One region of the Enterobacter sp. PL_is379 genome, then DNA from elsewhere that is predicted to be linked to it. Evidence: predicted binding sites of a transcription regulator. Region 1 holds the regulator's gene; the other holds the start of a gene.

What was found. Region 1 encodes Fur, which represses iron uptake genes when iron is present. Its sites were predicted from a motif close to ATAATAATGAGAACNACTATCAA; they were not measured.
Region 2: a site for Fur is predicted at 2,271-2,293, ahead of AC0TOY_RS13195 (Nramp family divalent metal transporter). Genes of this name have one in related genera too.

What each region holds. Positions count from the first base shown of each region.
Region 1 is NZ_JBVPGT010000033.1:123,452-135,421, forward strand. It holds gene nagC (DNA-binding transcriptional regulator NagC) at 22-1,242, opposite strand; gene nagA (N-acetylglucosamine-6-phosphate deacetylase) at 1,251-2,399, opposite strand; gene nagB (glucosamine-6-phosphate deaminase) at 2,455-3,255, opposite strand; gene nagE (N-acetylglucosamine-specific PTS transporter subunit IIBC) at 3,585-5,606, shown strand; gene glnS (glutamine--tRNA ligase) at 5,776-7,443, shown strand; gene chiP (chitoporin ChiP) at 7,890-9,287, shown strand; gene chiQ (ChiQ/YbfN family lipoprotein) at 9,335-9,664, shown strand; gene fur (ferric iron uptake transcriptional regulator) at 9,761-10,207, opposite strand; gene fldA (flavodoxin FldA) at 10,498-11,028, opposite strand; gene ybfE (LexA regulated protein) at 11,184-11,471, opposite strand; gene ybfF (esterase) at 11,600-11,970, opposite strand, start outside.
Region 2 is NZ_JBVPGT010000029.1:138,060-150,029, reverse strand. It holds gene AC0TOY_RS13205 (sensor domain-containing phosphodiesterase) at 1-751, shown strand, start outside; gene AC0TOY_RS13200 (NupC/NupG family nucleoside CNT transporter) at 797-1,984, opposite strand; gene AC0TOY_RS13195 (Nramp family divalent metal transporter) at 2,333-3,571, shown strand; gene AC0TOY_RS13190 (DUF2502 domain-containing protein) at 3,605-3,955, opposite strand; gene mgrA (L-glyceraldehyde 3-phosphate reductase) at 4,083-5,081, opposite strand; gene ipdC (indolepyruvate decarboxylase) at 5,269-6,927, shown strand; gene AC0TOY_RS13175 (ion channel protein) at 6,928-8,163, opposite strand; gene glk (glucokinase) at 8,369-9,334, shown strand; gene AC0TOY_RS13165 (LytR/AlgR family response regulator transcription factor) at 9,370-10,101, opposite strand; gene AC0TOY_RS13160 (sensor histidine kinase) at 10,105-11,811, opposite strand.

The sequences.
Region 1 (11,970 bases):
AGGCGTTACTATAAGGTCCGATCAACTTTCCAGCAAATGCTGCAGCAGAATTCCGTTGAGCATGGCGCGTTTGACCAGCGCGAACGCGCCAATCGCCGAGCGATGGTCAAGCTTTGAACGAACCACCGGAAGATTCTGGCGGAATGCTTTCAGCGCCTGGGTGTTAATACAGCCTTCAATCGCGGGGAGCAGCACCTTTTCCGCTTCCACAATTTCACCGGCGATCACCACTTTTTGTGGGTTAAACAGGTTAATGGCGATGGCGATAGTTTTCCCCAGATGGCGCCCCACCTGCTCGATTACTTCACAGGCCAGCGCGTCGCCTTTATTAGCGGCTTTGCAGATGGTGCCTATTTTGCAGTCGTCCAGCGTGACGCGGCTTTGGTAACCCTGTTCAAGCAGATGGCGGACGCGCTGCTCGATGGCCGTGTTGGCGGCGATGGTTTCAAGACAGCCGAAATTGCCGCAGTGGCAGCGCTCCCCAAGGGGCTCAACCTGAATGTGGCCAATCTCACCGACGTTACCGTTGCGACCAATAAAAATACGGCCGTTAGAGATAATGCCCGCGCCCGTTCCGCGGTGAACGCGCACCAGAATAGAGTCTTCACAGTCCTGACTCGCACCAAAGTAGTGCTCCGCCAGCGCCAGCGAGCGAATATCGTGGCCCACAAAGCAGGTCACTTTAAAACGCTTTTCCAGCGCATCGACCAGCCCCCAGTTTTCAACCGGAATGTGCGGCATATAGCGGATCACGCCGCTTTCCGGGTCGACCAGGCCGGGCAGAATTACGGAGATAGCGATGAGTTCGCGGATCTTGCGCTGACAGCTTTCAATAAACTGCGCGATGGTATTCAGCAGCGCATGCTCCAGCGTCTCCTGGGTGCGCTCCGGAAGAGGGTAGTGCTCTTCCGCGATGGCTTTACTGCTCAGATCGTATAGCGTGAGCGTGGTGTCATGACGGCCCAGACGGACGCCAATTGCCTGAAAATTACGGGTTTCAGTAATAATGGAGATGGCGCGACGGCCTCCGGTGGAGGCCTGCTGATCGACTTCTTTGATCAGACCGCGCTCAATAAGCTGGCGGGTAATTTTTGTCACGCTGGCGGGTGCAAGCTGGCTTTGTTCGGCTATCTGAATTCGCGAGATGGGGCCGTGTTGGTCAATCAGGCGATATACCGCCGCACTGTTAAGTTGTTTAACGAGATCGACATTACCGATTTGAGCTTGTCCGCCAGGTGTCATACTTTTACTTACTCAGTGACGACCTCGTTACCATTAACGATGGTCTTAATAATTTTATAATCGTGTGTGAATGCCGTCAGGTTTGCAACCATACCTGGTGCAATTCCGCCGAGCTGTTTATCCACGCCCATTGCGCGAGCCGGATAAAGGGTTGCCATACGCAGGACTTCCTCAAGCGCAATCCCGCAATGCTCAACCAGGTTACGCACCCCTTCAATCATGGTCAAAGAGGAACCACTCAGCGTACCGTTTTCATCAACACACAGTCCATTGCGGTAGTATATTGTTTTACCGGCAAAAATGAACTGCTCAATATTTGCACCTGCCGGTGCAGTGGCATCCGTCACCAGACAAAGCTTGTCACCTTTCAGCCGCTTAGCATTGCGAATGTTGGTGTAATCAACGTGTAAGCCGTCAGCAATAATACCGCAGTAGACGTCTGGCTCATCCAGAATCGCCCCGACCAGACCCGGTTCACGGCCTGTGATATATGGCATGGCGTTGTAAAGGTGCGTCGCGAAGGTAATGCCCGCGCGGAAACCGGCTTTCGCTTCTTTCAGCGTCGCGTTTGAGTGACCGGCTGAAACGATAATCCCGGCGGCAGCAAGTTTGCTGATGACATCCGTACCCGTCATTTCAGGTGCCAGCGTCACTTTGGTGATCACATCGGCGTTGGCACACATGTAGTCAACCAGCTCCGCATCAGGCTTACGCACGTAATTCGGGTTATGCGTTCCTTTCTTGACCATGTTCAGCCATGGCCCTTCAAGGTGCAGACCCAGCGCCTGATTAGGATGTTTGGCCAGATATTCACGCATCACACGGATACCCTGCTTCATGAGGTCATCACTGCTGGTGATGAGCGTTGGCAGATAGCTGGTGCAGCCCGATTTCTCATTGGCTTTTTGCATGATCTCCAGCGTTTCGACCGTTACCGCCTCGGCGGTATCATTGAATTGCACACCGCCGCAGCCGTTGAGCTGAACGTCGATGAAACCGGGGGAGATTACTGCTCCATTGAGTGAGCGCTGTTCAATCTCCGGCGGCAGTTCTGCCAGCGGGCAAACACGTTCAATCAGGCCATCAGCGATAACAATCGCATGGTCATCCAGAATTTCATGGCCGGTATAAATCCGACCGTGGGTTAAAGCGTACATAACGACCCCCGGTTAAAAAAAGCGGCCGCCTCCTGATGAAGAGGCGGTTATTCAATTACAGACCTTTGATATTCTCGGCTTCTAACTCGTTGAAGTATTTCAGCGTTTTTACCTTCAGCTCCATCGTGGACGGTTCGTCACAGACGATGACGGATTTCGGATGCAGCTGCAGGCAGCTGATGGTCCACATATGGTTAACGTTGCCTTCAACGGCAGCCTGGAGCGCCTGCGCTTTCACGCCGCCCAGCACCAGAATCATCACTTCTTCGGCATCCAGCAGGGTGCCTACGCCTACGGTCAGGGCGTATTTTGGAACCTGGTTAACATCGCCGTCAAAGAAGCGGGAGTTTGCCACGCGCGTGTCATGGGTCAGCGTTTTAATACGGGTGCGGGAAGCCAGAGATGACGCCGGTTCGTTAAACGCGATATGACCATCATTACCTACACCACCCATGAACAGGTGGATCTTACCGTAAGAACGGATTTTTTCTTCATACTGACGGCATTCTGCGTCAATATCCGGCGCGTTTCCATTCAGCAGGTTAATATTTTCAGATGGAATATCAACGTGATCAAAGAAATTGCGGTGCATAAAGCTATGGTAGCTTTCCGGGTGGTCTTTCGGTAAGCCAACGTATTCATCCATATTGAAGGTGACAACATGTTTGAAGCTAACCTGGCCTGCTTTATGCATCTCAACCAGCGCCTTATAGGCTGTCAGCGGCGTGCCGCCTGTTGGAAGTCCAAGAACGAAAGGACGATCGGCAGTCGGCTTGAATGCGTTAATGCGGTTTACGATATGGCGAGCGGCCCATTTACCAACTTGTTCAGCAGTTGCCAGGGGAATCAGTCTCATTGTTCACCTCGAGAGTTAAAGTAGAAGAGTGGGCGGATGGCTATCGGAACCTGATACTTAAGCGTAACCTGGAAACTTTCAGGCCGGATCAATCCGTCTTGATTTTTTGAATGATAAAATAAGTTTTCGCTGTTAGCCAGTATAAGGGAGGGTGAATAACGATATTTGGTGACAAAAATCACAAAAAGTACGCGTTTAATTTGCGATACGAATTAATTTTTCACACACTCACAATGCCAGTGAATCATCAACTGTATCTATAGTTCGTGACACAATAAAAAAACAGAGCTGAGAACATGCCTTAAACGGGGTCTCATAGGGGGAAGAAAGTGAGTATTCTAGGTTATTTACAAAAGGTTGGTCGCGCACTGATGGTGCCGGTCGCCACGCTGCCTGCCGCAGCCATCCTGATGGGTGTCGGCTACTGGATCGACCCCAACGGCTGGGGTAATACCAGCGCGCTGGCGGCGTTCTTTATCAAGTCGGGCTCTGCCATTATCGACAACATGTCCGTGTTGTTTGCTATTGGTGTGGCTTATGGTATGTCCAAAGACAAAGATGGCGCCGCTGCGCTGACCGGTTTTGTCGGTTTCCTTGTGTTAACCACTCTCTGCTCACCGGCAGCGGTGGCCATGATCCAAAAAATCCCGGCGGACCAGGTTCCGGCGGCATTTGGTAAGATCAGTAACCAGTTTGTCGGTATCCTTGTGGGTATCATCTCCGCTGAACTGTATAACCGCTTCAGCAGCGTAGAGCTGCCAAAAGCGCTCTCCTTCTTTAGCGGCCGCCGTCTGGTCCCCATCCTGACCTCGTTTGTGATGATCGTTGTTGCGTTCATCATGATGTACGTCTGGCCGATGATCTTCGACGGTCTGGTGAACTTCGGTGAGCACATCCAGAAACTGGGTTCTGTCGGTGCGGGCGTGTACGCGTTCTTTAACCGTCTGCTGATCCCGGTCGGTCTGCACCACGCGCTGAACTCTGTATTCTGGTTCGATGTTGCCGGTATTAACGATATTCCTAACTTCCTGGGTGGCGCACAGTCCATCGAAGCAGGTAAAGCGGTTGTCGGTATCACCGGTCGTTACCAGGCTGGCTTCTTCCCGATCATGATGTTTGGTCTGCCGGGAGCTGCGCTGGCTATCTACCACTGCGCACGTCCAGAGAACAAAGCGAAAGTGCTGGGTATCATGATGGCGGGGGCGTTCGCGGCCTTCTTCACCGGTATCACCGAGCCGCTGGAGTTCTCCTTCATGTTCGTGGCGCCAGTTCTGTATGTGATCCACGCTGTGCTGACCGGTATCTCCGTGTTCATCGCTGCCAGCATGCACTGGATTGCCGGTTTCGGCTTCAGTGCGGGTCTGGTGGATATGGTGCTTTCTTCCCGTAACCCGCTGGCAACACACTGGTGGATGCTGATTCCACAAGGTCTGGTGTTCTTCGCGATCTACTACATGGTGTTCCGTTTCACTATCACCAAATTCAACCTGATGACCCCGGGTCGTGAGCTGGCCGTGGCCGGTAGCGAAGCGGATGGTCAGGATGTGAACGTGAGCGGTGCTCAGGATCAGGACGTTTCAGGTCTGGCGCGTCAGTACATCGCCGCTGTTGGCGGTTCTGACAACCTGACCGGTATCGACGCCTGTATCACCCGTCTGCGTCTGAACGTGAAAGATTCTTCCCTGGTGAACGAAGCGCTGGCCAAACGTCTGGGTGCTTCCGGTGTTATCCGCCTGAACAAAACCAGCGTGCAGATTATCGTTGGCTTCGTGGCAGAGAAAATTGCTAACGCCATGAAAACCACCGGTCCGGTAGCCGCAGCAGAAGCTTCTGCCGCACCTGCCGCCGCGCCAGCGGCTGCAAAACCGCAGGCAGTACCCAACGCCAAAACGGTAGCCGCGCTGGTTTCACCGGTAACCGGTGAAGTCGTTGCGATTGAGCAAGTGCCTGACGAAGCCTTCGCCAGCAAAGCGGTCGGTGACGGTGTGGCGGTGAAACCAACGGAAAAAACCGTTGTGTCTCCGGCGGCCGGCACCATCGTGAAAATCTTCAACACCAACCACGCGTTCTGCCTCGAAACCGAAAATGGTGCGGAGATCGTTGTCCATATGGGTATCGATACCGTTGCGCTGAACGGTCAGGGCTTTACTCGCCTGGTGGAAGAGGGCGCTGAAGTGGTGGCAGGGCAGCCGATTCTGGAAATGGATCTGGACTTCCTGAACGCCAACGCACGCTCCATGATAAGCCCGGTGGTTTGCAGCAACATTGACGACTTCAGCGGTCTGGTTATCCAGGCGAAAGGTCAGGTTGTTGCGGGTCAAACACCGCTATATGAGATTAAAGGCAAGTAATCGCTCCTGAGTAGAGTCATGCCTTAAGCGGCGGGGGATATCCTCCGCCGCTTTTTTTTGCAGCAAATGCCCCCATTATTTTCTTCAGAGACGTTTTAAGGGTTGTCACTACGTCCGGCTTATAAGATCATACGCCGTTATACGTTGTTTACGCTTTGAGGAATCCACGATGAGTGAGGCAGAAGCCCGCCCGAGTAACTTTATTCGTCAGATCATCGATGAAGATCTGGCCAGTGGTAAGCACACCACAATCCATACCCGTTTCCCGCCGGAGCCGAACGGCTACCTGCACATCGGGCATGCAAAATCTATCTGCCTGAACTTTGGCATTGCCCAGGACTACCAGGGCCAGTGCAACCTGCGTTTCGATGATACCAACCCAGTAAAAGAAGACATCGAATACGTTGAGTCCATTAAGAACGACGTGCAGTGGCTGGGCTTCAACTGGTCTGGCGACATCTGCTACTCCTCTGACTATTTCGATCAGCTGTACGCCTATGCGGTAGAGCTTATCAACAAAGGTCTGGCGTATGTCGACGAGCTGTCTGCTGACGAAATCCGCGAATACCGCGGTACGCTGACCGCGCCGGGCAAAAACAGCCCGTTCCGCGATCGCAGCGTGGAAGAGAACCTGGCGCTGTTTGAAAAAATGCGTGCCGGCGGCTTCGAAGAAGGCAAAGCGTGCCTGCGTGCCAAAATCGATATGGCGTCTCCGTTCATCGTGATGCGCGATCCGGTGCTGTACCGTATCAAGTTCGCAGAACACCACCAGACCGGTAACAAGTGGTGCATCTACCCGATGTACGACTTTACCCACTGCATCAGCGATGCGCTGGAAGGTATTACGCACTCCCTGTGTACGCTGGAGTTCCAGGACAACCGTCGTCTGTACGACTGGGTGCTGGATAACATCACCATTCCTGTGCATCCGCGCCAGTACGAGTTCTCTCGTCTGAATCTGGAATACACCGTGATGTCCAAGCGTAAGCTGAACCTGCTGGTGACCGACAAGCACGTTGAGGGCTGGGATGACCCGCGTATGCCTACCATTTCTGGTCTGCGTCGTCGTGGTTACACTGCCGCGTCTATTCGTGAGTTCTGCAAACGTATCGGCGTGACCAAGCAGGATAACACCATTGAGATGGCTTCCCTGGAATCCTGCATTCGTGAAGATCTCAACGAAAACGCCCCGCGCGCGATGGCGGTTATCGACCCGGTGAAACTGGTCATCGAAAACTATCCGCAGGGTGAAAGCGAGCTGGTCTCCATGCCTAACCATCCGAACAAACCGGAAATGGGAAGCCGTGACGTGCCGTTCAGCGGCGAGATCTGGATTGACCGCGCTGACTTCCGCGAAGAAGCCAACAAGCAGTACAAGCGTCTGGTGCTGGGTAAAGAAGTGCGTCTGCGTAATGCTTACGTCATCAAAGCCGAGCGCGTTGAAAAAGATGCGGAAGGGAATATCACCACCATCTTCTGTTCTTATGACGCTGAAACGCTGAGCAAAGATCCTGCTGACGGCCGTAAAGTGAAGGGCGTTATCCACTGGGTGAGCGCATCCCACGCGCTGCCGGTAGAAATTCGTCTGTACGATCGTCTGTTCAGCGTGCCTAACCCGGGTGCGGCGGAAGACTTCCTGGCGACCATCAACCCGGAATCGCTGGTGATCAAGCAGGGTTATGCGGAGCCTTCTCTGAAAGCCGCTGAAGCGGGCAAAGCGTTCCAGTTCGAACGTGAAGGTTACTTCTGCCTGGACAGCCGTTACAGCACCGCGGAAAAACCAGTATTTAACCGTACTGTAGGTCTGCGTGATACCTGGACGAAGATCGGCGAATAATATTGCTGCTCTGGTCAATGAGAGACAAACGCCGCACTGTGCGGCGTTTTTTTATTTAACGATCAGAGTATTAAGCCAGGGCTTAAAGAGGCGTCATGAAAATATCAGGTCAATGAGGTGCTACTTATTTTTTTAAAAAAAGTTTGTGCCATTGCGAAAATCAAAAATGTTACATAAAAGGAAAGAGATTCCACGTCTACCCACTGAAATACCTGATAATTCCCCGTCATTCCTCGCCTTCCCGTAAATGTTACAAAGCACTACCAATTATGTGCACTTCGTCATAATCCTGACTTTTGTCCGCTAAAAAGCATTGATAATTCGCGTCGCGAAAAATAACCTAAAGACGGTAGTTAATTCGAGGGTATTTAAAACTACCCCTGACCATTTGGTCTTTTTTATTTACGCCGTTTCAGGCGTTTTAATTCGTCAAAGAGGAATAATCTATGCGTACGTTCAGTGGCAAACGTAGTGCGCTGGCGCTGGCTATTGCCGGTGTGACAGCAATGTCGGGCCTGGTGATTGCGCCAGAGGCAAAAGCAGCGGGTTTCATCGAAGATTCTACCCTCACGGGCGGTATTTATTACTGGCAGCGTGAGCGTGACCGTAAAGACGTCACTGAAGATAAATACAAAACCAACCTTTCTCACTCCACCTGGAACGCCAACCTGGACTTCCAGTCAGGCTATGCCGCGGATATGTTCGGTCTGGATATTGCTGCGTTCACCGCGATTGAAATGGCGGAAAACGGCGACAGCGGCCACCCGAACGAAATCGCCTTCTCCTCCAGCAACAAAGCCTATGATGAAGACTGGTCCGGGGATAAGAGCGGTATAAGCCTTTACAAAGCCGCGGCGAAATTTAAATACGGTCCGGTATGGGCGCGCGGCGGTTATATTCAGCCAACTGGCCAGACTCTGTTAGCGCCACACTGGAGCTTTATGCCGGGTACCTATCAGGGTGCGGAAGCGGGGGCTAACTTTGACTACGGTGATGCGGGTGCGTTGAGCTTCTCCTATATGTGGACCAACGAGTACAAAGCGCCTTGGCACATCGAGATGGACAAGTTCTACCAGAACGATAAAAAAACCAAAGTCGATTACCTTCACTCGCTGGGCGCGAAATACGACTTCAAAAACGATCTGGTGCTTGAAGCGGCATTTGGTCAGGCACAAGGCTATATCGATCAGTACTTTGCCAAGGCCAGCTATAAGTTTGATGTCGCGGGTAGCCCGCTGAGTACCAGCTACCAGTTCTACGGTACGCGCGATAAAGTCAGTAACGGTGGGGTCAATGACATTTATGACGGCACCGCGTGGCTGCAGGCACTCACCTTCGGCTACAAGGTTGGCCAGGTTGATTTGCGTCTGGAAGGCACATGGGTGAAGGCGGAAGGGCAGCAGGGCTACTTCCTGCAGCGTATGACTCCGACCTACGCCTCCTCCAACGGCCGTCTTGATATCTGGTGGGATAACCGCTCAGACTTCAACGCCGACGGCGAGAAAGCGGTCTTCTTCGGTGCAATGTACGATCTGAAAAACTGGAACCTGCCTGGCTGGGCGGTGGGCGCTTCTTACGCTTACGCCTGGGACGCAAAACCTGCCGACATGGCAACACCGGATGCTTACTACGATCCCAACTATCGTCTGAAAGAGTCTTCCTACAGTCTGGATGCAATCTATACCCTGCAGGATGGCCGCGCGAAAGGCACGATGTTCAAACTGCACTTCACCCAGTATGACAACCACTCCGATATCCCGAGCTATGCGGGCGGTTACGGCAACATCTTCCAGGATGAACGTGACGTGAAATTCATGGTTATCGCCCCATTCACCATCTTCTGATAAACGCACTGGCGGGCTGAGTCCCGCCGGTATGGAGACTGTATATGATGAAAAAAATCGTAGTCGTCGCGTTGCTGGCATCAGGGCTGGTGGCGTGTGCTCAGACTCAGGCACCAAAAGAGGACTCCCGTCTGAAGGAGGCGTATAGCGCCTGCATTAATACTGCGGAAGGTTCGCCGGAGAAAATTGAAGCCTGTCAGAGCGTGCTAAACGTGCTGAAGAAAGAGAAAGCGCATGAGCAGTTCGCGACGCAGGAAAATGTCCGCGTAATGGATTACCAGGCCTGTATCCAGGCGCGTAAAACCGGTAACGATCAGGAAGTGGCGAAGCGTTGCGACCAGATTTGGAAAGAAATTCGAAGCAATAACAGTAAGTAACTCGCTGTTATCATGCCCGGTGGCGCTGCGCCACCGGGCATTTTTTTAGGCAAAAAAAAGCCAACCTTACGGCTGGCTCAGAGTATGAACACTTGTTTATTTCGCGTCGTGCGCGTGGTCGTCTTCGCGGCAATCGCCTTCAGCACAATGACCGTAAAGGTACAGGCTGTGGTTGGTCAGGCGGATGCCATGACGCGCGGCGATTTCACGCTGGCGTGATTCGATGGAATCATCGCTGAATTCAATGACCTTGCCGCAATCGAGGCAGATCAGGTGATCGTGGTGCTGCTGCTGGGTCAGTTCGAAAACAGATTTACCGCCTTCGAAATTATGACGGGTAACAATGCCCGCGTCATCAAACTGGTTCAGCACGCGATAGACGGTAGCCAGCCCAATCTCTTCACCCATGTCGATAAGACGTTTATAAAGGTCTTCCGCACTGACATGGTGATTGTCTGGACCCTGAAGCACTTCAAGGATTTTTAACCGAGGAAGCGTAACTTTCAGGCCAGCCTTCTTTAATGCGGTATTGTTGTCAGTCATGCGGAATCTGTCCTGTTGCTAAACGATTCACTTCTGTAGGAAGTGACAGAAAATGCACCTGGGATAATGCGTCTCATTATAGAACTGCCATGGCTAAATGAAAACTGCAAGTCTCAGGCAAAATATGCTTATAAAAATGGGGTATCACCAACAAACTTGCTCAATGGAAAACCACATTTTATCAGGGAGACATTGTACAGGTCTGGGCGAAAAAGTTAAAAGATTGTAGCGATTAATTTAATCGGTTTGACCTGGGGCATGGGCGCAACCGCAGTTGCGCCGCGAAATAATCAGGCGTTCAGAATATCGTCCAGGTGCAGTTCTTCACGGATCTGCTTCACCCACTTCTCAACACGCTCGGCGGTCAGTTCTGGCTGACGGTCTTCGTCGATGGCCAGACCCACGAAGTGATCGTCATCGGCCAGGCCTTTAGACGCTTCGAAGTGGTAACCGGCGGTCGGCCAGTGGCCTACAATAACCGCGCCATTCGGCTCAATGATGTCGCGGATGGTGCCCAGCGCGTCACAGAAGTATTCGGCGTAGTCTTCCTGATCGCCACAGCCAAACAGGGCGACCAGCTTACCGTTGAAGTCGACTTCTTCCAGCGTCGGGAAGAAATCATCCCAGTCGCACTGGGCTTCACCGTAGTACCAGGTTGGGATACCCAGCAGCAAAATGTCATAGCCTTCCAGATCTTCTTTGCTGCTCTTGGCGATGTCATGCACATCAGCAACGTCTTTACCGAGCTGTTTTTGAATGTTTTTTGCGATATTTTCAGTATTGCCGGTATCACTGCCAAAGAAAATGCCGATGATTGCCATGAGTAAAATAACCTCTTGAAACTTAATAGTATGGTGGCGCAATTCGGCCACGGATAAGGGCAATAATAGCAGAACTGGCAACCCTGCGGAAACAGCTATCGCGCAGGACTGCACTCTGTGCTACATGAAAAGGGCGATAAAGGGGATTTTCAGACTTATGCCTGGCCGCGTAACGTTTCAAGCTGAGCGATCAACATCTCTTCAATGAGTTCACTGCGGCTGATATTTCGCGCGTCGGCCAGCTCGTTCAGCGCATCGACGGCGTCGGCGTTAAGCTTCAGTTCGACACGCTTAAGCCCACGATTTTTATCGCGTTTAAGCTGGTTGCGTTTATTGATACGCAGCTGTTCATCGCGCGAAAGCGGATTCGTCTTGGGTCGTCCCGGGCGACGCTCATTCGCGAACAGATCTAGTGTCGTACGGTCCGTTTGTTCTTTGGCCATGATTCTGAGACTTCGGGGGAAACACGCCGCCCTGCTAATGCCCGGGCGATAAGCGCGCCATCATACATCACCAAAAACGGCACGCCAACGACTGGACGCCTGCAGCCTTCCAGTCGCTTTCTTTTTAATCAATTTGCAGTATCAGCAAGATAGCGGCGAATGGCGCGCAGCACGGCGTCAGGTTTTTCCGCATGCACCCAATGCCCGGCACCGGCAATAACGTGGGCGCGAGCCTGCGGGAATTGGGCCAGCAGCGTGTCGCGGTATGCGTCGGTTACGTAAGGCGAGTTTCCGCCGCGAATAAAGAGGGTAGGGTGCGGCCAGGCGGGGACGGTTTTCCAGCCCACGATGTTGTTGTACTGGTCCCAGAGCACCGGCACGTTAAAACGCCATTGCCCGTCAACAAACGACTTCAGCAGGAACTGCACGACGCCTTCTTCATCAAGATGCTCACGCATGACGGCAGCCGCCTGTTGGCGTGTCGCGACACCCGCTTCTG
Region 2 (11,970 bases), on a different contig from region 1:
CCAAACGACAGAGCGTGTCCTGATGCTGGCGCGAATTAAGCATGCCCTTGAGGCGGGGCAGTTCCATTTATACGCGCAACCGATCCAGAAGGCGGACGGGAGCGGGTATTACGAAATCCTGGCGCGTATGGAGAGCGAGGGCGAGATCTTCACCCCTGACCGCTTTATTCCGCTGATTGCCCAGTTCAACCTCAGCCATCGGTTTGATATGTGCGTCATGGAAAAATTACTGGTGTGGCTGCGCGATCACCCTGCAACGCAGGCTGGCGCCCGTTTTTCCGTCAATCTGATGCCGCTCACGCTGATGCAAAAAGAGGTGGCGAACGAGATTTGCGCGCTCTTTGAACGCTACGGCGTTGCGCCGCAGGCCGTCGTGATTGAGATCACCGAAGAGCAGGCCTTCTCAAACTCTGGCTGCAGCATCCACAATATTCAGCAGCTGCGGGATTACGGTTTCCGGATTGCCATTGATGATTTTGGTACTGGCTACGCCAACTACGAGCGTCTCAGACGCCTGCAGGCAGATATCATTAAAATTGACGGCTGTTTTGTTAAAGACATTTGTACCGACGATATGGATGCGATGATCGTCCAGTCGATGTGTAATCTGGCGAAGACGAAATCGCTGTGCGTTGTGGCGGAATATGTAGAAACACCTGAGCAGCGGGAGATGCTGCTTCGCTTCGGCGTGGATTACCTGCAGGGCTACCTGATAGGTAAACCCAAACCGCTGGAAGAGTTGCGGGCATAAAAAAACCGGGAGCCAGGCTCCCGGTTTTTTGTTTAACGGTAAACGTTACAGTACCAGTGCCGCGATGGAAGCAGACAGGACGCTCACCAGCGTAGAGCCGTAAACCAGCTTCAGGCCAAAGCGAGAAACCACGTTACCCTGTTCTTCGTTCAGACCTTTAATCGCACCCGCGATAATCCCGATGGACGAGAAGTTAGCGAAGGAGACCAGGAACACGGACAGAATGCCCTCCGCGCGCGGAGAAAGCGTGCTGGCAATTTTCTGCAGATCCATCATCGCAACGAATTCGTTAGAAACCAGCTTGGTTGCCATGATACTGCCCACCTGCAGCGCTTCGTGAGCCGGAACACCCATCACCCATGCAACAGGGTAGAAGATGTAGCCCAGAATCCCCTGGAAGGAGATACCCAGCACCGCGGCGAACAGGGCGTTCAGGCCAGAAATCAGCGCAATGAAGCCGATCAGCATGGCGGCAACGATAATCGCCACTTTGAAACCGGCCAGAATGTACTCACCCAGCATTTCGAAGAAGCTCTGGCCTTCGTGCAGGTTTGACATCTGGATGTTCTCTTCGCTGGCGTCAACGCGGTACGGGTTGATCAGCGACAGAACGATAAAGGTGCTGAACATGTTCAGAACCAACGCCGCAACAACATACTTTGGCTCCAGCATGGTCATATACGCGCCCACGATAGACATGGAAACGGTAGACATTGCGGTTGCTGCCATGGTGTACATGCGGTTGCGGGACATTTTGCCGAGAATATCTTTATACGCGATGAAGTTCTCAGACTGACCGAGGATCAGGGAACTGACGGCGTTAAAGGATTCCAGCTTGCCCATGCCGTTCACTTTGGATAACAGGAAGCCAATTCCACGAATAATGAACGGCAGAACGCGGATGTGCTGCAGAATACCGATCAGTGCGGAGATGAAGACGATTGGGCAGAGAACCTTCAGGAAGAAGAACGCCAGACCTTCGTCGTTCATTTTACCGAAGACAAAGTTGGTCCCTTCATTGGCGAATCCGAGCAGTTTTTCGAACATTTCGGAGAAGCCTTTTACGAAGCCGAGGCCTACGTTGGAGTTCAGGAAGAACCACGCAAGTAAAACTTCAATGACCAGCAGCTGGACAACATAACGGATACGAATTTTTTTGCGGTCTGTGCTGACCAGCAATGCAAGTGCAGTAACGACAACAAGTGCCAGGACAAAATGAAGGACGCGGTCCATATTTGCTCCAAATATGAGGCAGGTTTAATTTTCGTGCACATTCTATGTAACAAGCGAAAAGAAAACGAGATCGAGGACACACTATAGTTACATCCTGTGACGAGTCTCAAAAATAGTGATCCACAATACATTTTTGTTATGTTAGGTAAATGAGTGAAAAGTTAAGTTTGTGTGCTAGTCTTCACAAAAGCGCGCGCGATTTCAGTTTCTGTTAGATCGCCCCACTTACCCGCCCGTCTATCGTTCAAAGCTATCAGAGAAATCACTGTAAACTTCACAAATGAACTTGATAATCATTCTCATTTTGATAGCATTAAACATAGCAAAGGCTATATTTCAGAGGCAGAAATGACAAACAGTCGCGTAGAGGGTAGCAGTGGCAGAGCCGCGCGCAAGTTGCGGTTCGCATTAATGGGACCTGCGTTCATCGCTGCCATTGGCTATATCGATCCAGGTAACTTTGCGACCAATATTCAGGCCGGGGCCAGCTTCGGCTATAAGCTGCTGTGGGTGGTCGTCTGGGCTAACCTGATGGCGATGCTGATTCAGATGCTCTCTGCAAAGCTGGGGATTGCCACGGGCAAAAACCTGGCGGAGCAAATTCGCGACCATTATCCGCGTCCGGCCGTCTGGCTCTACTGGATCCAGGCGGAAATCATCGCTATGGCCACTGACCTCGCTGAGTTTATCGGCGCAGCGATCGGCTTTAAGCTGATTCTGGGCGTGTCGCTGTTGCAGGGGGCGGTACTCACCGGGATTGCCACGTTCCTGATCCTGATGCTACAGCGTCGGGGTCAAAAGCCGCTGGAGAAGGTCATTGGCGGTCTGCTGCTGTTTGTCGCGGCGGCCTATATCGTCGAGCTGATTTTCTCACAGCCGAATCTGGCGCAGCTCGCTAAAGGGATGGCGATCCCAAGCCTGCCAACCTCGGAAGCGGTGTTCCTGGCCGCCGGGGTATTGGGGGCGACCATCATGCCGCATGTGATTTACCTGCACTCCTCGCTGACGCAGCATCTCCACGGTGGGACGCGCAAAGAGCGTTACTCCGCCACCAAATGGGACGTGGCGATCGCCATGACCATCGCCGGGTTTGTCAATCTGGCGATGATGGCTACCGCAGCTGCCGCTTTCCACTTTAACGGTCACACCGGTATTGCCGATCTCGACCAGGCGTATCTCACGCTGGAGCCGCTGCTGAGCCATGCTGCCGCCACGATATTTGGTCTTAGCCTGGTGGCTGCCGGTCTTTCTTCCACGGTGGTGGGCACGCTGGCAGGCCAGGTGGTGATGCAGGGGTTTGTCCGGTTCCATATTCCGCTGTGGGTGCGTCGCTCCGTCACCATGCTGCCGTCATTTGTTGTGATTCTGATGGGGCTCGACCCCACGCGAATTCTGGTCATGAGCCAGGTGCTGCTGAGCTTTGGTATCGCGCTGGCGCTGGTGCCGCTGCTGATCTTTACCAGCGACAAAAACCTGATGGGTGAACTGGTCAACTCAACGCTGGTGAAACGGACCGGGTGGGCCATCGTGGTGGTGGTGGTGGCGCTGAACCTGTGGCTGCTGATTGGCACAGCGTTGGGACTCTAAAAGAAAAAGGAGCCGTGAGGCTCCTTTTTGCTGTTAGTCGTCATGACCGTGGTGGCCATGTCCGTGACCTTTGCCGCGACCCCAGCCGCCGCGACGGTCATCACGATCGTTCCACCCTTCACGGTAGCCACGCTCGTAGGCGCTGTCTTTATACCAGCCGCGGTGTCTGCCGTTATCATGTTTCCACCAGCGGTCTCCGCGCCACTCATAGTGACGGTTCCAGTAGTCACGGTCGCGCCAGTAGCCACCGTCCCAGTATCTGCCGTAGTCATCACGATCGCCAATTTGTAATTTTACTGATGGCAACAGGGTGATTTCGCCCGCAGTGGCGATCAGCGGGGCTGAAGCCAGTAATACCGCTGCAAGAATCAGTGACCTGAACATACTCTTTCTCCTTCACGATCGGGGCCTTTGTGGGGCCTGTTAACGCAATTTTACGAGTTGGTAAAGCCTCGTTTCATCGCCTCAACTCCGAATTCCTGAGGGAGAGCACTTTTTGCTAAAAGTGGTTCTATTTTGAGCTGTTCAGAATGCCTTCTATACGGGACAGTTCTTCCGCAGAGAAATGGCGGTTTGCCAGCATGCCCACGGCGTCATCAATCTGCGCCGCTTTACTTGCCCCAATCAGTACTGACGTCACATTCTCATGGCGTAATACCCAGGCCAGCGCCATCTGGGACAGCTTCTGGCCGCGCTCTTCCGCCATGGCATTCAGCTTTCTAACCTTCTCCAGCTTCTCTTCGGTTATCTGGTCAGGGTTAAGGAACTTACTGCCGCTTGCCGCGCGTGAGTCTGCCGGAATGCCGTTCAGATAGCGGTTGGTCAGTTGCCCGCCGGCCAGGGGCGAGAAGGGAATACAGCCAACCCCTTTTTCCTGCAGCACGTTCAGCAGTCCCGCTTCCGGCGCACGTTCAAAGAGGGAGTATTTCGGCTGGTGGATCAGGCAGGGCGTACCGAGGTCATTAAGGATATCAATCGCCTGGCGAGCCAGAACCGCCGGGTAGTTGGATAACCCGACATACAGGGCTTTTCCCTGGCGCACCACATGGTCAAGCGCTTTCATGGTTTCCTGCAGCGGCGTTTCCGGATCTGGCCGGTGATGATAGAAGATATCCACATACTCCAGCCCCATGCGCTTCAGGCTTTGATCGAGGCTTGCCAGCAGATATTTGCGCGATCCCCAGTCACCGTAAGGCCCCTCCCACATGGTATAACCCGCTTTGGTGGAGACGATCAGCTCATCGCGCCAGGGCAGGAAATCCTCCTGCAAAATACGGCCGAAATTACGTTCCGCGGATCCGGGCGGCGGGCCATAGTTGTTGGCAAGGTCGAAATGCGTAATGCCCAGATCGAACGCACGCTGTAAAAGTTGACGGCTGTTTTCGATAAGGGTGGCGTCACCAAAGTTATGCCACAGCCCAAGCGAGATGGCGGGCAACCTGAGCCCGCTTTGCCCGCAGCGGCGATACTCCATTGTCCCGTAACGATTTTTATCCGGCTGATAACCCATTTTCTTAACCTCTGGCGCTGAAGTAAAAAATCAGTGTATGCGTTTACATCTACGTGAAAAAAAGCAGCATAGCGCAGCCTTTTTTGTAAAGCATTCTTTCCATGGTCTTCTTATCGCCAATTCTGGACAGCCATCACGCTTATTTAATACTCAAGGTGAGGTCAAAACATTAGAAGGATACCTGTTTATGCGTACCCCATACTGCGTCGCCGATTACCTGCTGGACCGTCTTACAGATTGTGGAGCCGATCATCTGTTTGGCGTGCCGGGCGACTATAACCTGCAGTTTCTCGACCATGTGATAGACAGCCCGGATATCTGTTGGGTGGGCTGTGCCAACGAGTTAAACGCCTCTTACGCCGCTGATGGATATGCCCGATGTAAGGGCTTCGCCGCGCTGCTGACGACATTTGGCGTAGGAGAGTTAAGCGCCATGAACGGCATTGCGGGCAGCTACGCCGAGCACGTTCCGGTCTTGCATATTGTGGGTGCGCCGGGTACGGCGTCACAGCAAAGAGGTGAGCTGCTGCACCATACGCTGGGCGACGGTGAGTTTCGTCATTTTTACCATATGAGCGAACCGATCACCGCTGCACAGGCGATCCTGACCGAACAAAACGCCTGTTATGAAATCGACCGGGTATTAACGACCATGCTCCGGGAACGTCGTCCCGGCTATCTGATGCTGCCCGCCGACGTGGCTAAAAAGGCCGCCACACCGCCTGTAAACGCTCTCACGCTCCGGCACGCGCATGCCGATAGCGCCTGTCTGAAAGCGTTCCGGGATGCCGCAGAAAACAGGCTTGCCAGGAGCAAGCGTACTGCGCTGCTGGCCGATTTCCTTGTCCTGCGCCATGGCCTGAAGCATGCGCTACAGAAATGGGTCAAGGACGTGCCGATGGCGCACGCCACTATGCTGATGGGTAAAGGCATATTTGACGAGCGTCACGCCGGTTTTTACGGCACGTACAGCGGTTCGGCGAGCGCCGGCGCGGTAAAAGAGGCGATTGAAGGGGCGGATACCGTGCTGTGCATCGGCACGCGATTTACCGATACCCTGACCGCCGGCTTCACGCATCAGCTTACCCCGGCTCAAACGATAGAAGTTCAGCCTCACGCCTCACGCGTCGGTGATATCTGGTTTACCGGCATCCCCATGCTCCAGGCAATCGAAACGCTGGTGGAGCTGTGTAAACAGCACGTACACGATACGCCGGTACCGGCCTCTCAAAGCGCGATGGCCTACCCGCAGCCGGATGGCTCGCTGACGCAGGCGAATTTCTGGCAAACGTTGCAGACGTTTATCCGCCCGGGGGACATCATTCTTGCGGATCAGGGCACCTCGGCCTTCGGCGCGATCGACCTTCGTCTGCCGGCTGACGTGAATTTTATCGTCCAGCCGCTGTGGGGATCGATTGGCTATACGCTGGCGGCGGCATTTGGCGCACAAACGGCCTGCCCGAACCGGCGTGTGATTGTGCTGACGGGGGATGGCGCGGCGCAGCTCACCATTCAGGAGCTAGGCTCAATGCTGCGGGATAAACAGCACCCCATCATTCTGGTCCTTAACAACGAAGGGTACACGGTAGAAAGGGCGATCCACGGGCCGGAGCAGCGGTATAACGACATTGCGCTATGGAACTGGACGCAAATCCCGCAGGCACTGAGCCTTGATCCTCAGGCCCAGTGCTGGCGGGTCAGTGAAGCGGAGCAGCTGGCGGACGTCCTTGAAAAAGTGGCGCACCACGAGCGGCTCTCGCTGATTGAGGTGATGCTGCCAAAAGCAGATATTCCACCGCTGCTGGGGGCGCTTACCAGAGCGCTGGAAGCGCGCAATAACGCCTGACTACTTGTCGTTTCGCCAGGCCATCATCATCGGTTTGCCCGCCAGCAGGAGCCAGGCGGGCAACATCACGATACAAAGCAGAGGGAAAAGCGTCGAATCCGGTACGACTACCGCCGCCATGAACAGGCTGAGCCACGCGTCGCGCGTGACCACCAGAACCAGTCCCAGAATAGAGCAGGAGACGGTAATCGCCGCCGGCACCGCATCGACATGTTCGTGCAGCATCAGCCCCAGCGCGACGCCGACAAAGACCGCCGGGAAGATGCGTCCACCGCGGAAACCGCAGGCGGCCGCCACCACCAGCGCTGCCAGCTTGATTACGGCAAACAGCAGATAGTCGGAGACGCTAAATACCTGGCTGAAGGCCAGCTGCTGCATCTCGTCCAGACCTTTAAACAGCGTCACCGTCCCACCGATTGCCCCTAAAATACCGAGGATCAAACCGCCAGCCCCCAGAATTAACACCGGGTGTTTGAGTCTATGCATTAGCCGGTGCAGACGTGGAAGGCACCATACCGCCACCATCCCCAGCGCAATGGCGATAGCGACGACGATGGCGCCGCTGAAAATATCGGCGATTTGCATCTGGCCGTAGTGGGGGAGTGAGAGTGAAAAATGAGGATGGAAAAACAGGCTGGTGGTCAACGCCCCGGCGGCGGCGGCCATCAGCGGCGCAAAGAGTTTATCCCACAGGGGGACGTCGTTATTGCTGCTGAGCGTCTGCGAAAAGATCAGTGCGGCAGCGACGGGTGTACCGAAAAGCGCTCCGATGGTGCCTGCGGAGGCGAGAATGGTCCAGTCCAGCGCGCCGACGCGGGGCAAAATGCGTGAACCGAGGAAAACCGCCAGGCCAATGTTGACCGCCATAATCGGATGCTCTGGTCCCAGGCTGACGCCACCGGCCAGACCGAGAATCAACGCGATAATCAGCCCCGGCAGTGCCGAAGGAGAAACCGGGGCACCAATCAGCGGTTCCTGTGCCGGGTCTGGTCCAGCATGGCCAGGACTGAAACGGATCACCAGGCCCACCGCAATACCGGTCAACGTTAGCATCACAACGATCCAGGCAGGAGAATCCGCGGTGACCCCCAGTCCTGCAGGAAGCGCGTTCCATAATAGTGTTTGCAGCACCGACGCGACTTTCATCACGACAATGAGCACCAGGCTTGAAACCACGCCAATGATTAGCGCCGGAATAGCCAGCAACAGCATGGTTCTGGCTCGCGGGTGGAGCATGATGATTTCCTTGTACAAAACGGTATTACGTTACTTTGCACATTAAGCTTTATGGCAATAGTGCAAAAGGTGCTGAAACGGTAAAGTTATTCTGTGACGAAGATCGATAATCCATGGGCATTCACCTTACGGCCGTTGTTGTTATCACGCCTTGAATTTACAGTGTCCCAAAGATTTATTCTGACTTTAGCGGAGCAGTAGAAGAATGACAAAGTATGCTTTGGTAGGTGATGTGGGCGGCACGAACGCGCGCCTCGCATTATGCGATGTAAGTAGCGGTGAAATTTCCCGGGCGAAAACCTACTCAGGGCTGGATTATCCAAGCCTTGAGGCCGTTGTCCGCGTCTATCTGGACGAGCATCAGGTTAGCGTTGAAGATGGCTGCATCGCCATTGCCTGCCCGATAACCGGCGACTGGGTCGCAATGACCAACCATACCTGGGCATTCTCCATCGCCGAGATGAAAAAAAGCCTCGGCTTTGCGCATCTTGAAATCATCAATGACTTCACCGCGGTGTCCATGGCGATCCCGATGCTGAAGCCGGAGCATCTGATCCAGTTTGGCGGCGCTGAACCTGTCGAAGGTAAGCCGATTGCGGTTTACGGGGCCGGTACCGGCCTGGGCGTTTCACATCTGGTGCACGTTGCTCAGCGCTGGGTGAGCCTGCCGGGTGAAGGCGGCCACGTAGACTTTGCGCCAAACAGCGAAGAAGAGGGCATTATCCTCGAAGAATTACGCGCTGAGATCGGCCACGTCTCCGCCGAGCGTGTCCTTTCGGGGCCGGGGCTGGTGAACCTGTATCGGGCGATTGTGAAATCTGACGGTCGTCTGCCGGAAAACCTGCAGCCGAAAGACGTCACCGAACGCGCGCTGGCGGACACCTGCATTGACTGCCGTCGTGCCCTGTCGCTGTTCTGCGTGATTATGGGACGCTTCGGCGGCAACCTGGCGCTGACGCTGGGAACCTTCGGTGGGGTCTATATTGCGGGCGGGATCGTACCGCGCTTCCTCGACTTCTTTAAAGCCTCGGGCTTCCGCGGCGGGTTTGAGGATAAAGGGCGCTTCAGAAGCTACGTGCAGGACATTCCGGTTTATCTGATCGTGCATGATAATCCAGGCCTGCTGGGGTCGGGTGCCCACCTGCGTCAGGTTCTCGGTCAAATTCTCTGATGCATGGCCCTCTCCCGCGGGAGAGGGCTTTTTCTTTACAGGTGCATCAGTTGGCGGAACTCTTTCACCTTGCTGCGGCTCACCGGCACCTGAAAATCCAGATCCTTCAGGCGCAAAATGTAGGTGTTGTTAAACCAGGGTTCGATCTCGCGGATCTTGTTTAAATTCACGCAGAACGACCGGTGGCAGCGGAAAAAGTGCGACGCAGGCAGCTTGCTGCAAAACTCGGTGATGTTCATCGCCATCACGTAAGATTCCCGCCGCGTATAAACAAACGTCATCTTTTCATGGGCTTCGGCATAGTAGATATCATTGACCGGCGTCACGATGATGCGCTCATCTTTGACCAGATTAATGGTGTCGTTTTCCCGTACCGTTGGGGTGGCGCTAGCGGGGGCGGTCTGCTGCTGCCATGCGGCCTCCAGCTTTTGCAGCATGCTGACAATCCGCGACTCCTGGTAAGGCTTAAGGATATAGTCAAACGCCTCCAGCTCGAAGGCCTCAACGGCGTGCTCTTTCCAGGCGGTAACGAAAACGATAAACGGCTTATGGGCAAATTGATTGATGTTTTGCGCCAGCAATACGCCATCCAGCGACGGAATGTTGATATCCAGGAAGATAGCGTCGACCCGGTTATGCTGCAAAAACTTCAGCACGTCCAGACCATCATCAAACGTACCCACAATCTCCATCTTGCTGTGGGTGTTGATAAGCCAGGTGAGCTCCTGTTGAGCCAGGAATTCATCTTCTACGATGATAACTTTCATGGGTTACTCCACCTGGGGCAACAGTGATGTTGTCGAATGAACGGGAGAGCGCTCATTCGGGACGTAAAAAGCAATTTCGGTGCCCGGCTCAAGACGCTGAATATGCAGTCCGTCGCCGTAAAGCAGCTTGACCCGGTGGTGCACGTTCAGCAGGCCGATTTTATTCCCGGGCATCTCGTTAGACTCCACGCGCTCAATGACTTTTGGGTCAATCCCGTGGCCGGTATCGCGCACGGCAATGCGTACCCGGTTACCGCTTTCGGTAATGCTGATGGTGACTACCCCTTTGCCTTTACAGGGCTGAATGCCGTGAACAATCGCGTTTTCGACCAGCGGCTGGATAAGCAGGCTCGGAATCACGCAGTTGACCTCTTCATCAATATCGTAAATGACCGTGAGCTTGTCACCAAAGCGCGCCTGTTCAATCGCGATGTAATCCTTGATCTGATACAGCTCTTTTTTGATGTCGATCTGCTCGTCATCTTTCAGCTCGATGTTGTAGCGCAGATAGCGGGACAGGTTAAAAATCAGCTGGCGCGCGGTGTCCGGATTAAGACGAATGGACGAGGAGATCGCGTTCAGCGCGTTAAACAGGAAATGGGGATTGATTTTGCTCTGCAGCGCGCGCAGCTCTGCCTTATTTGCCATCTCACGCAGCTGTTCTGCACGGGAGACTTCCAGCTGAGTGGAGATAATCTGCGACAGGCCAATCGCCATCTCCTGCAGGGAGGAGGTGATCTGATGCGCGTGACAGTAATAAATTTTCAGCGTGCCCGTCACGACGCCTTTCTCCCACAGCGGAATCACCAGCATGGAGTGGATTTCCGGCGTTCTGTGGGCTTCGTCATTGTTTTTAATAATGATTTTACCGTAATTGATCGCCTGTCTGGTGGTCGGGCTGATGGTGTCATCATTATCGCGATAGTTGTGTTCCCCGACGCCAACATAGGCCAGCACGTGGTCAATATTGGTGATGGCGACGGCGTCTGCGTGGATGTCGTGGCGGATAATCTCGCAGACCTGACGCAACGATTCCGCGTTAACGTGGCGGAAAAGCGGCAGCGTTTTGTTGGCGATATCCAGCGCCAGCTTGGCCTGACGGGCGGCGCTGGCCTCTTTTTCCCCTTCAACGCTTTGCACCAGCAGCACGATAAAACCGATGCACACGCTGCCCAGGATCATCGGAATCCCGATTTTCGAGACGATATCCAGCCCCAGCGCGGTGGTGGGGGCCCAGACGACGACCAGGATCATAGTCAGCGTTTCGCACACCATGCCTGCGACGATCCCGGCGCGCCAGCGCTGTTTTTTCGGGATTTTGCGGCTGATCCAGCCGGAGAGCACCCCGGCGATAATGCTGGTAATAAAGCAGGGCACCGCCGTTACGCCGCCGATATCAATCAGGTAGCGATGGGTTCCGGCAATCACGCCGGTGATAACGCCCACCCACGGGCCAAACAAAATTCCGCCGGACATCACGGCGATAATGCGCACGTTAACCAGCGAGCCCTCTACCGGCACGCCTGACCAGGTGCTGAACAGGGCGAACAGCGAAAAGATGGCGGTAACGGCCAGCAGCTCTTTTGGCGAGTGGGCGGATTTGTGCAACAGCTCGCGAAACAGGCGAATGCGGATGAGGAAGAACAGGCAAATCAGCATTAATGCCGCACGGTCAAAAACCGCCAGCAGCATAGTGAATATTTCGTGCACGAGTAGACCTGGGAAAACGGGAAAGAACCATGATAAAAAACCTGGCGCGTATTGACCAGCTATCCGTCAGGTTTATCAAATGAGGAAAAACCATAATTCTTAAAGGGGATTGTCCGGCGGTAACGGACACGGCCTGATTTTTTATAGCCAGCGCATCGT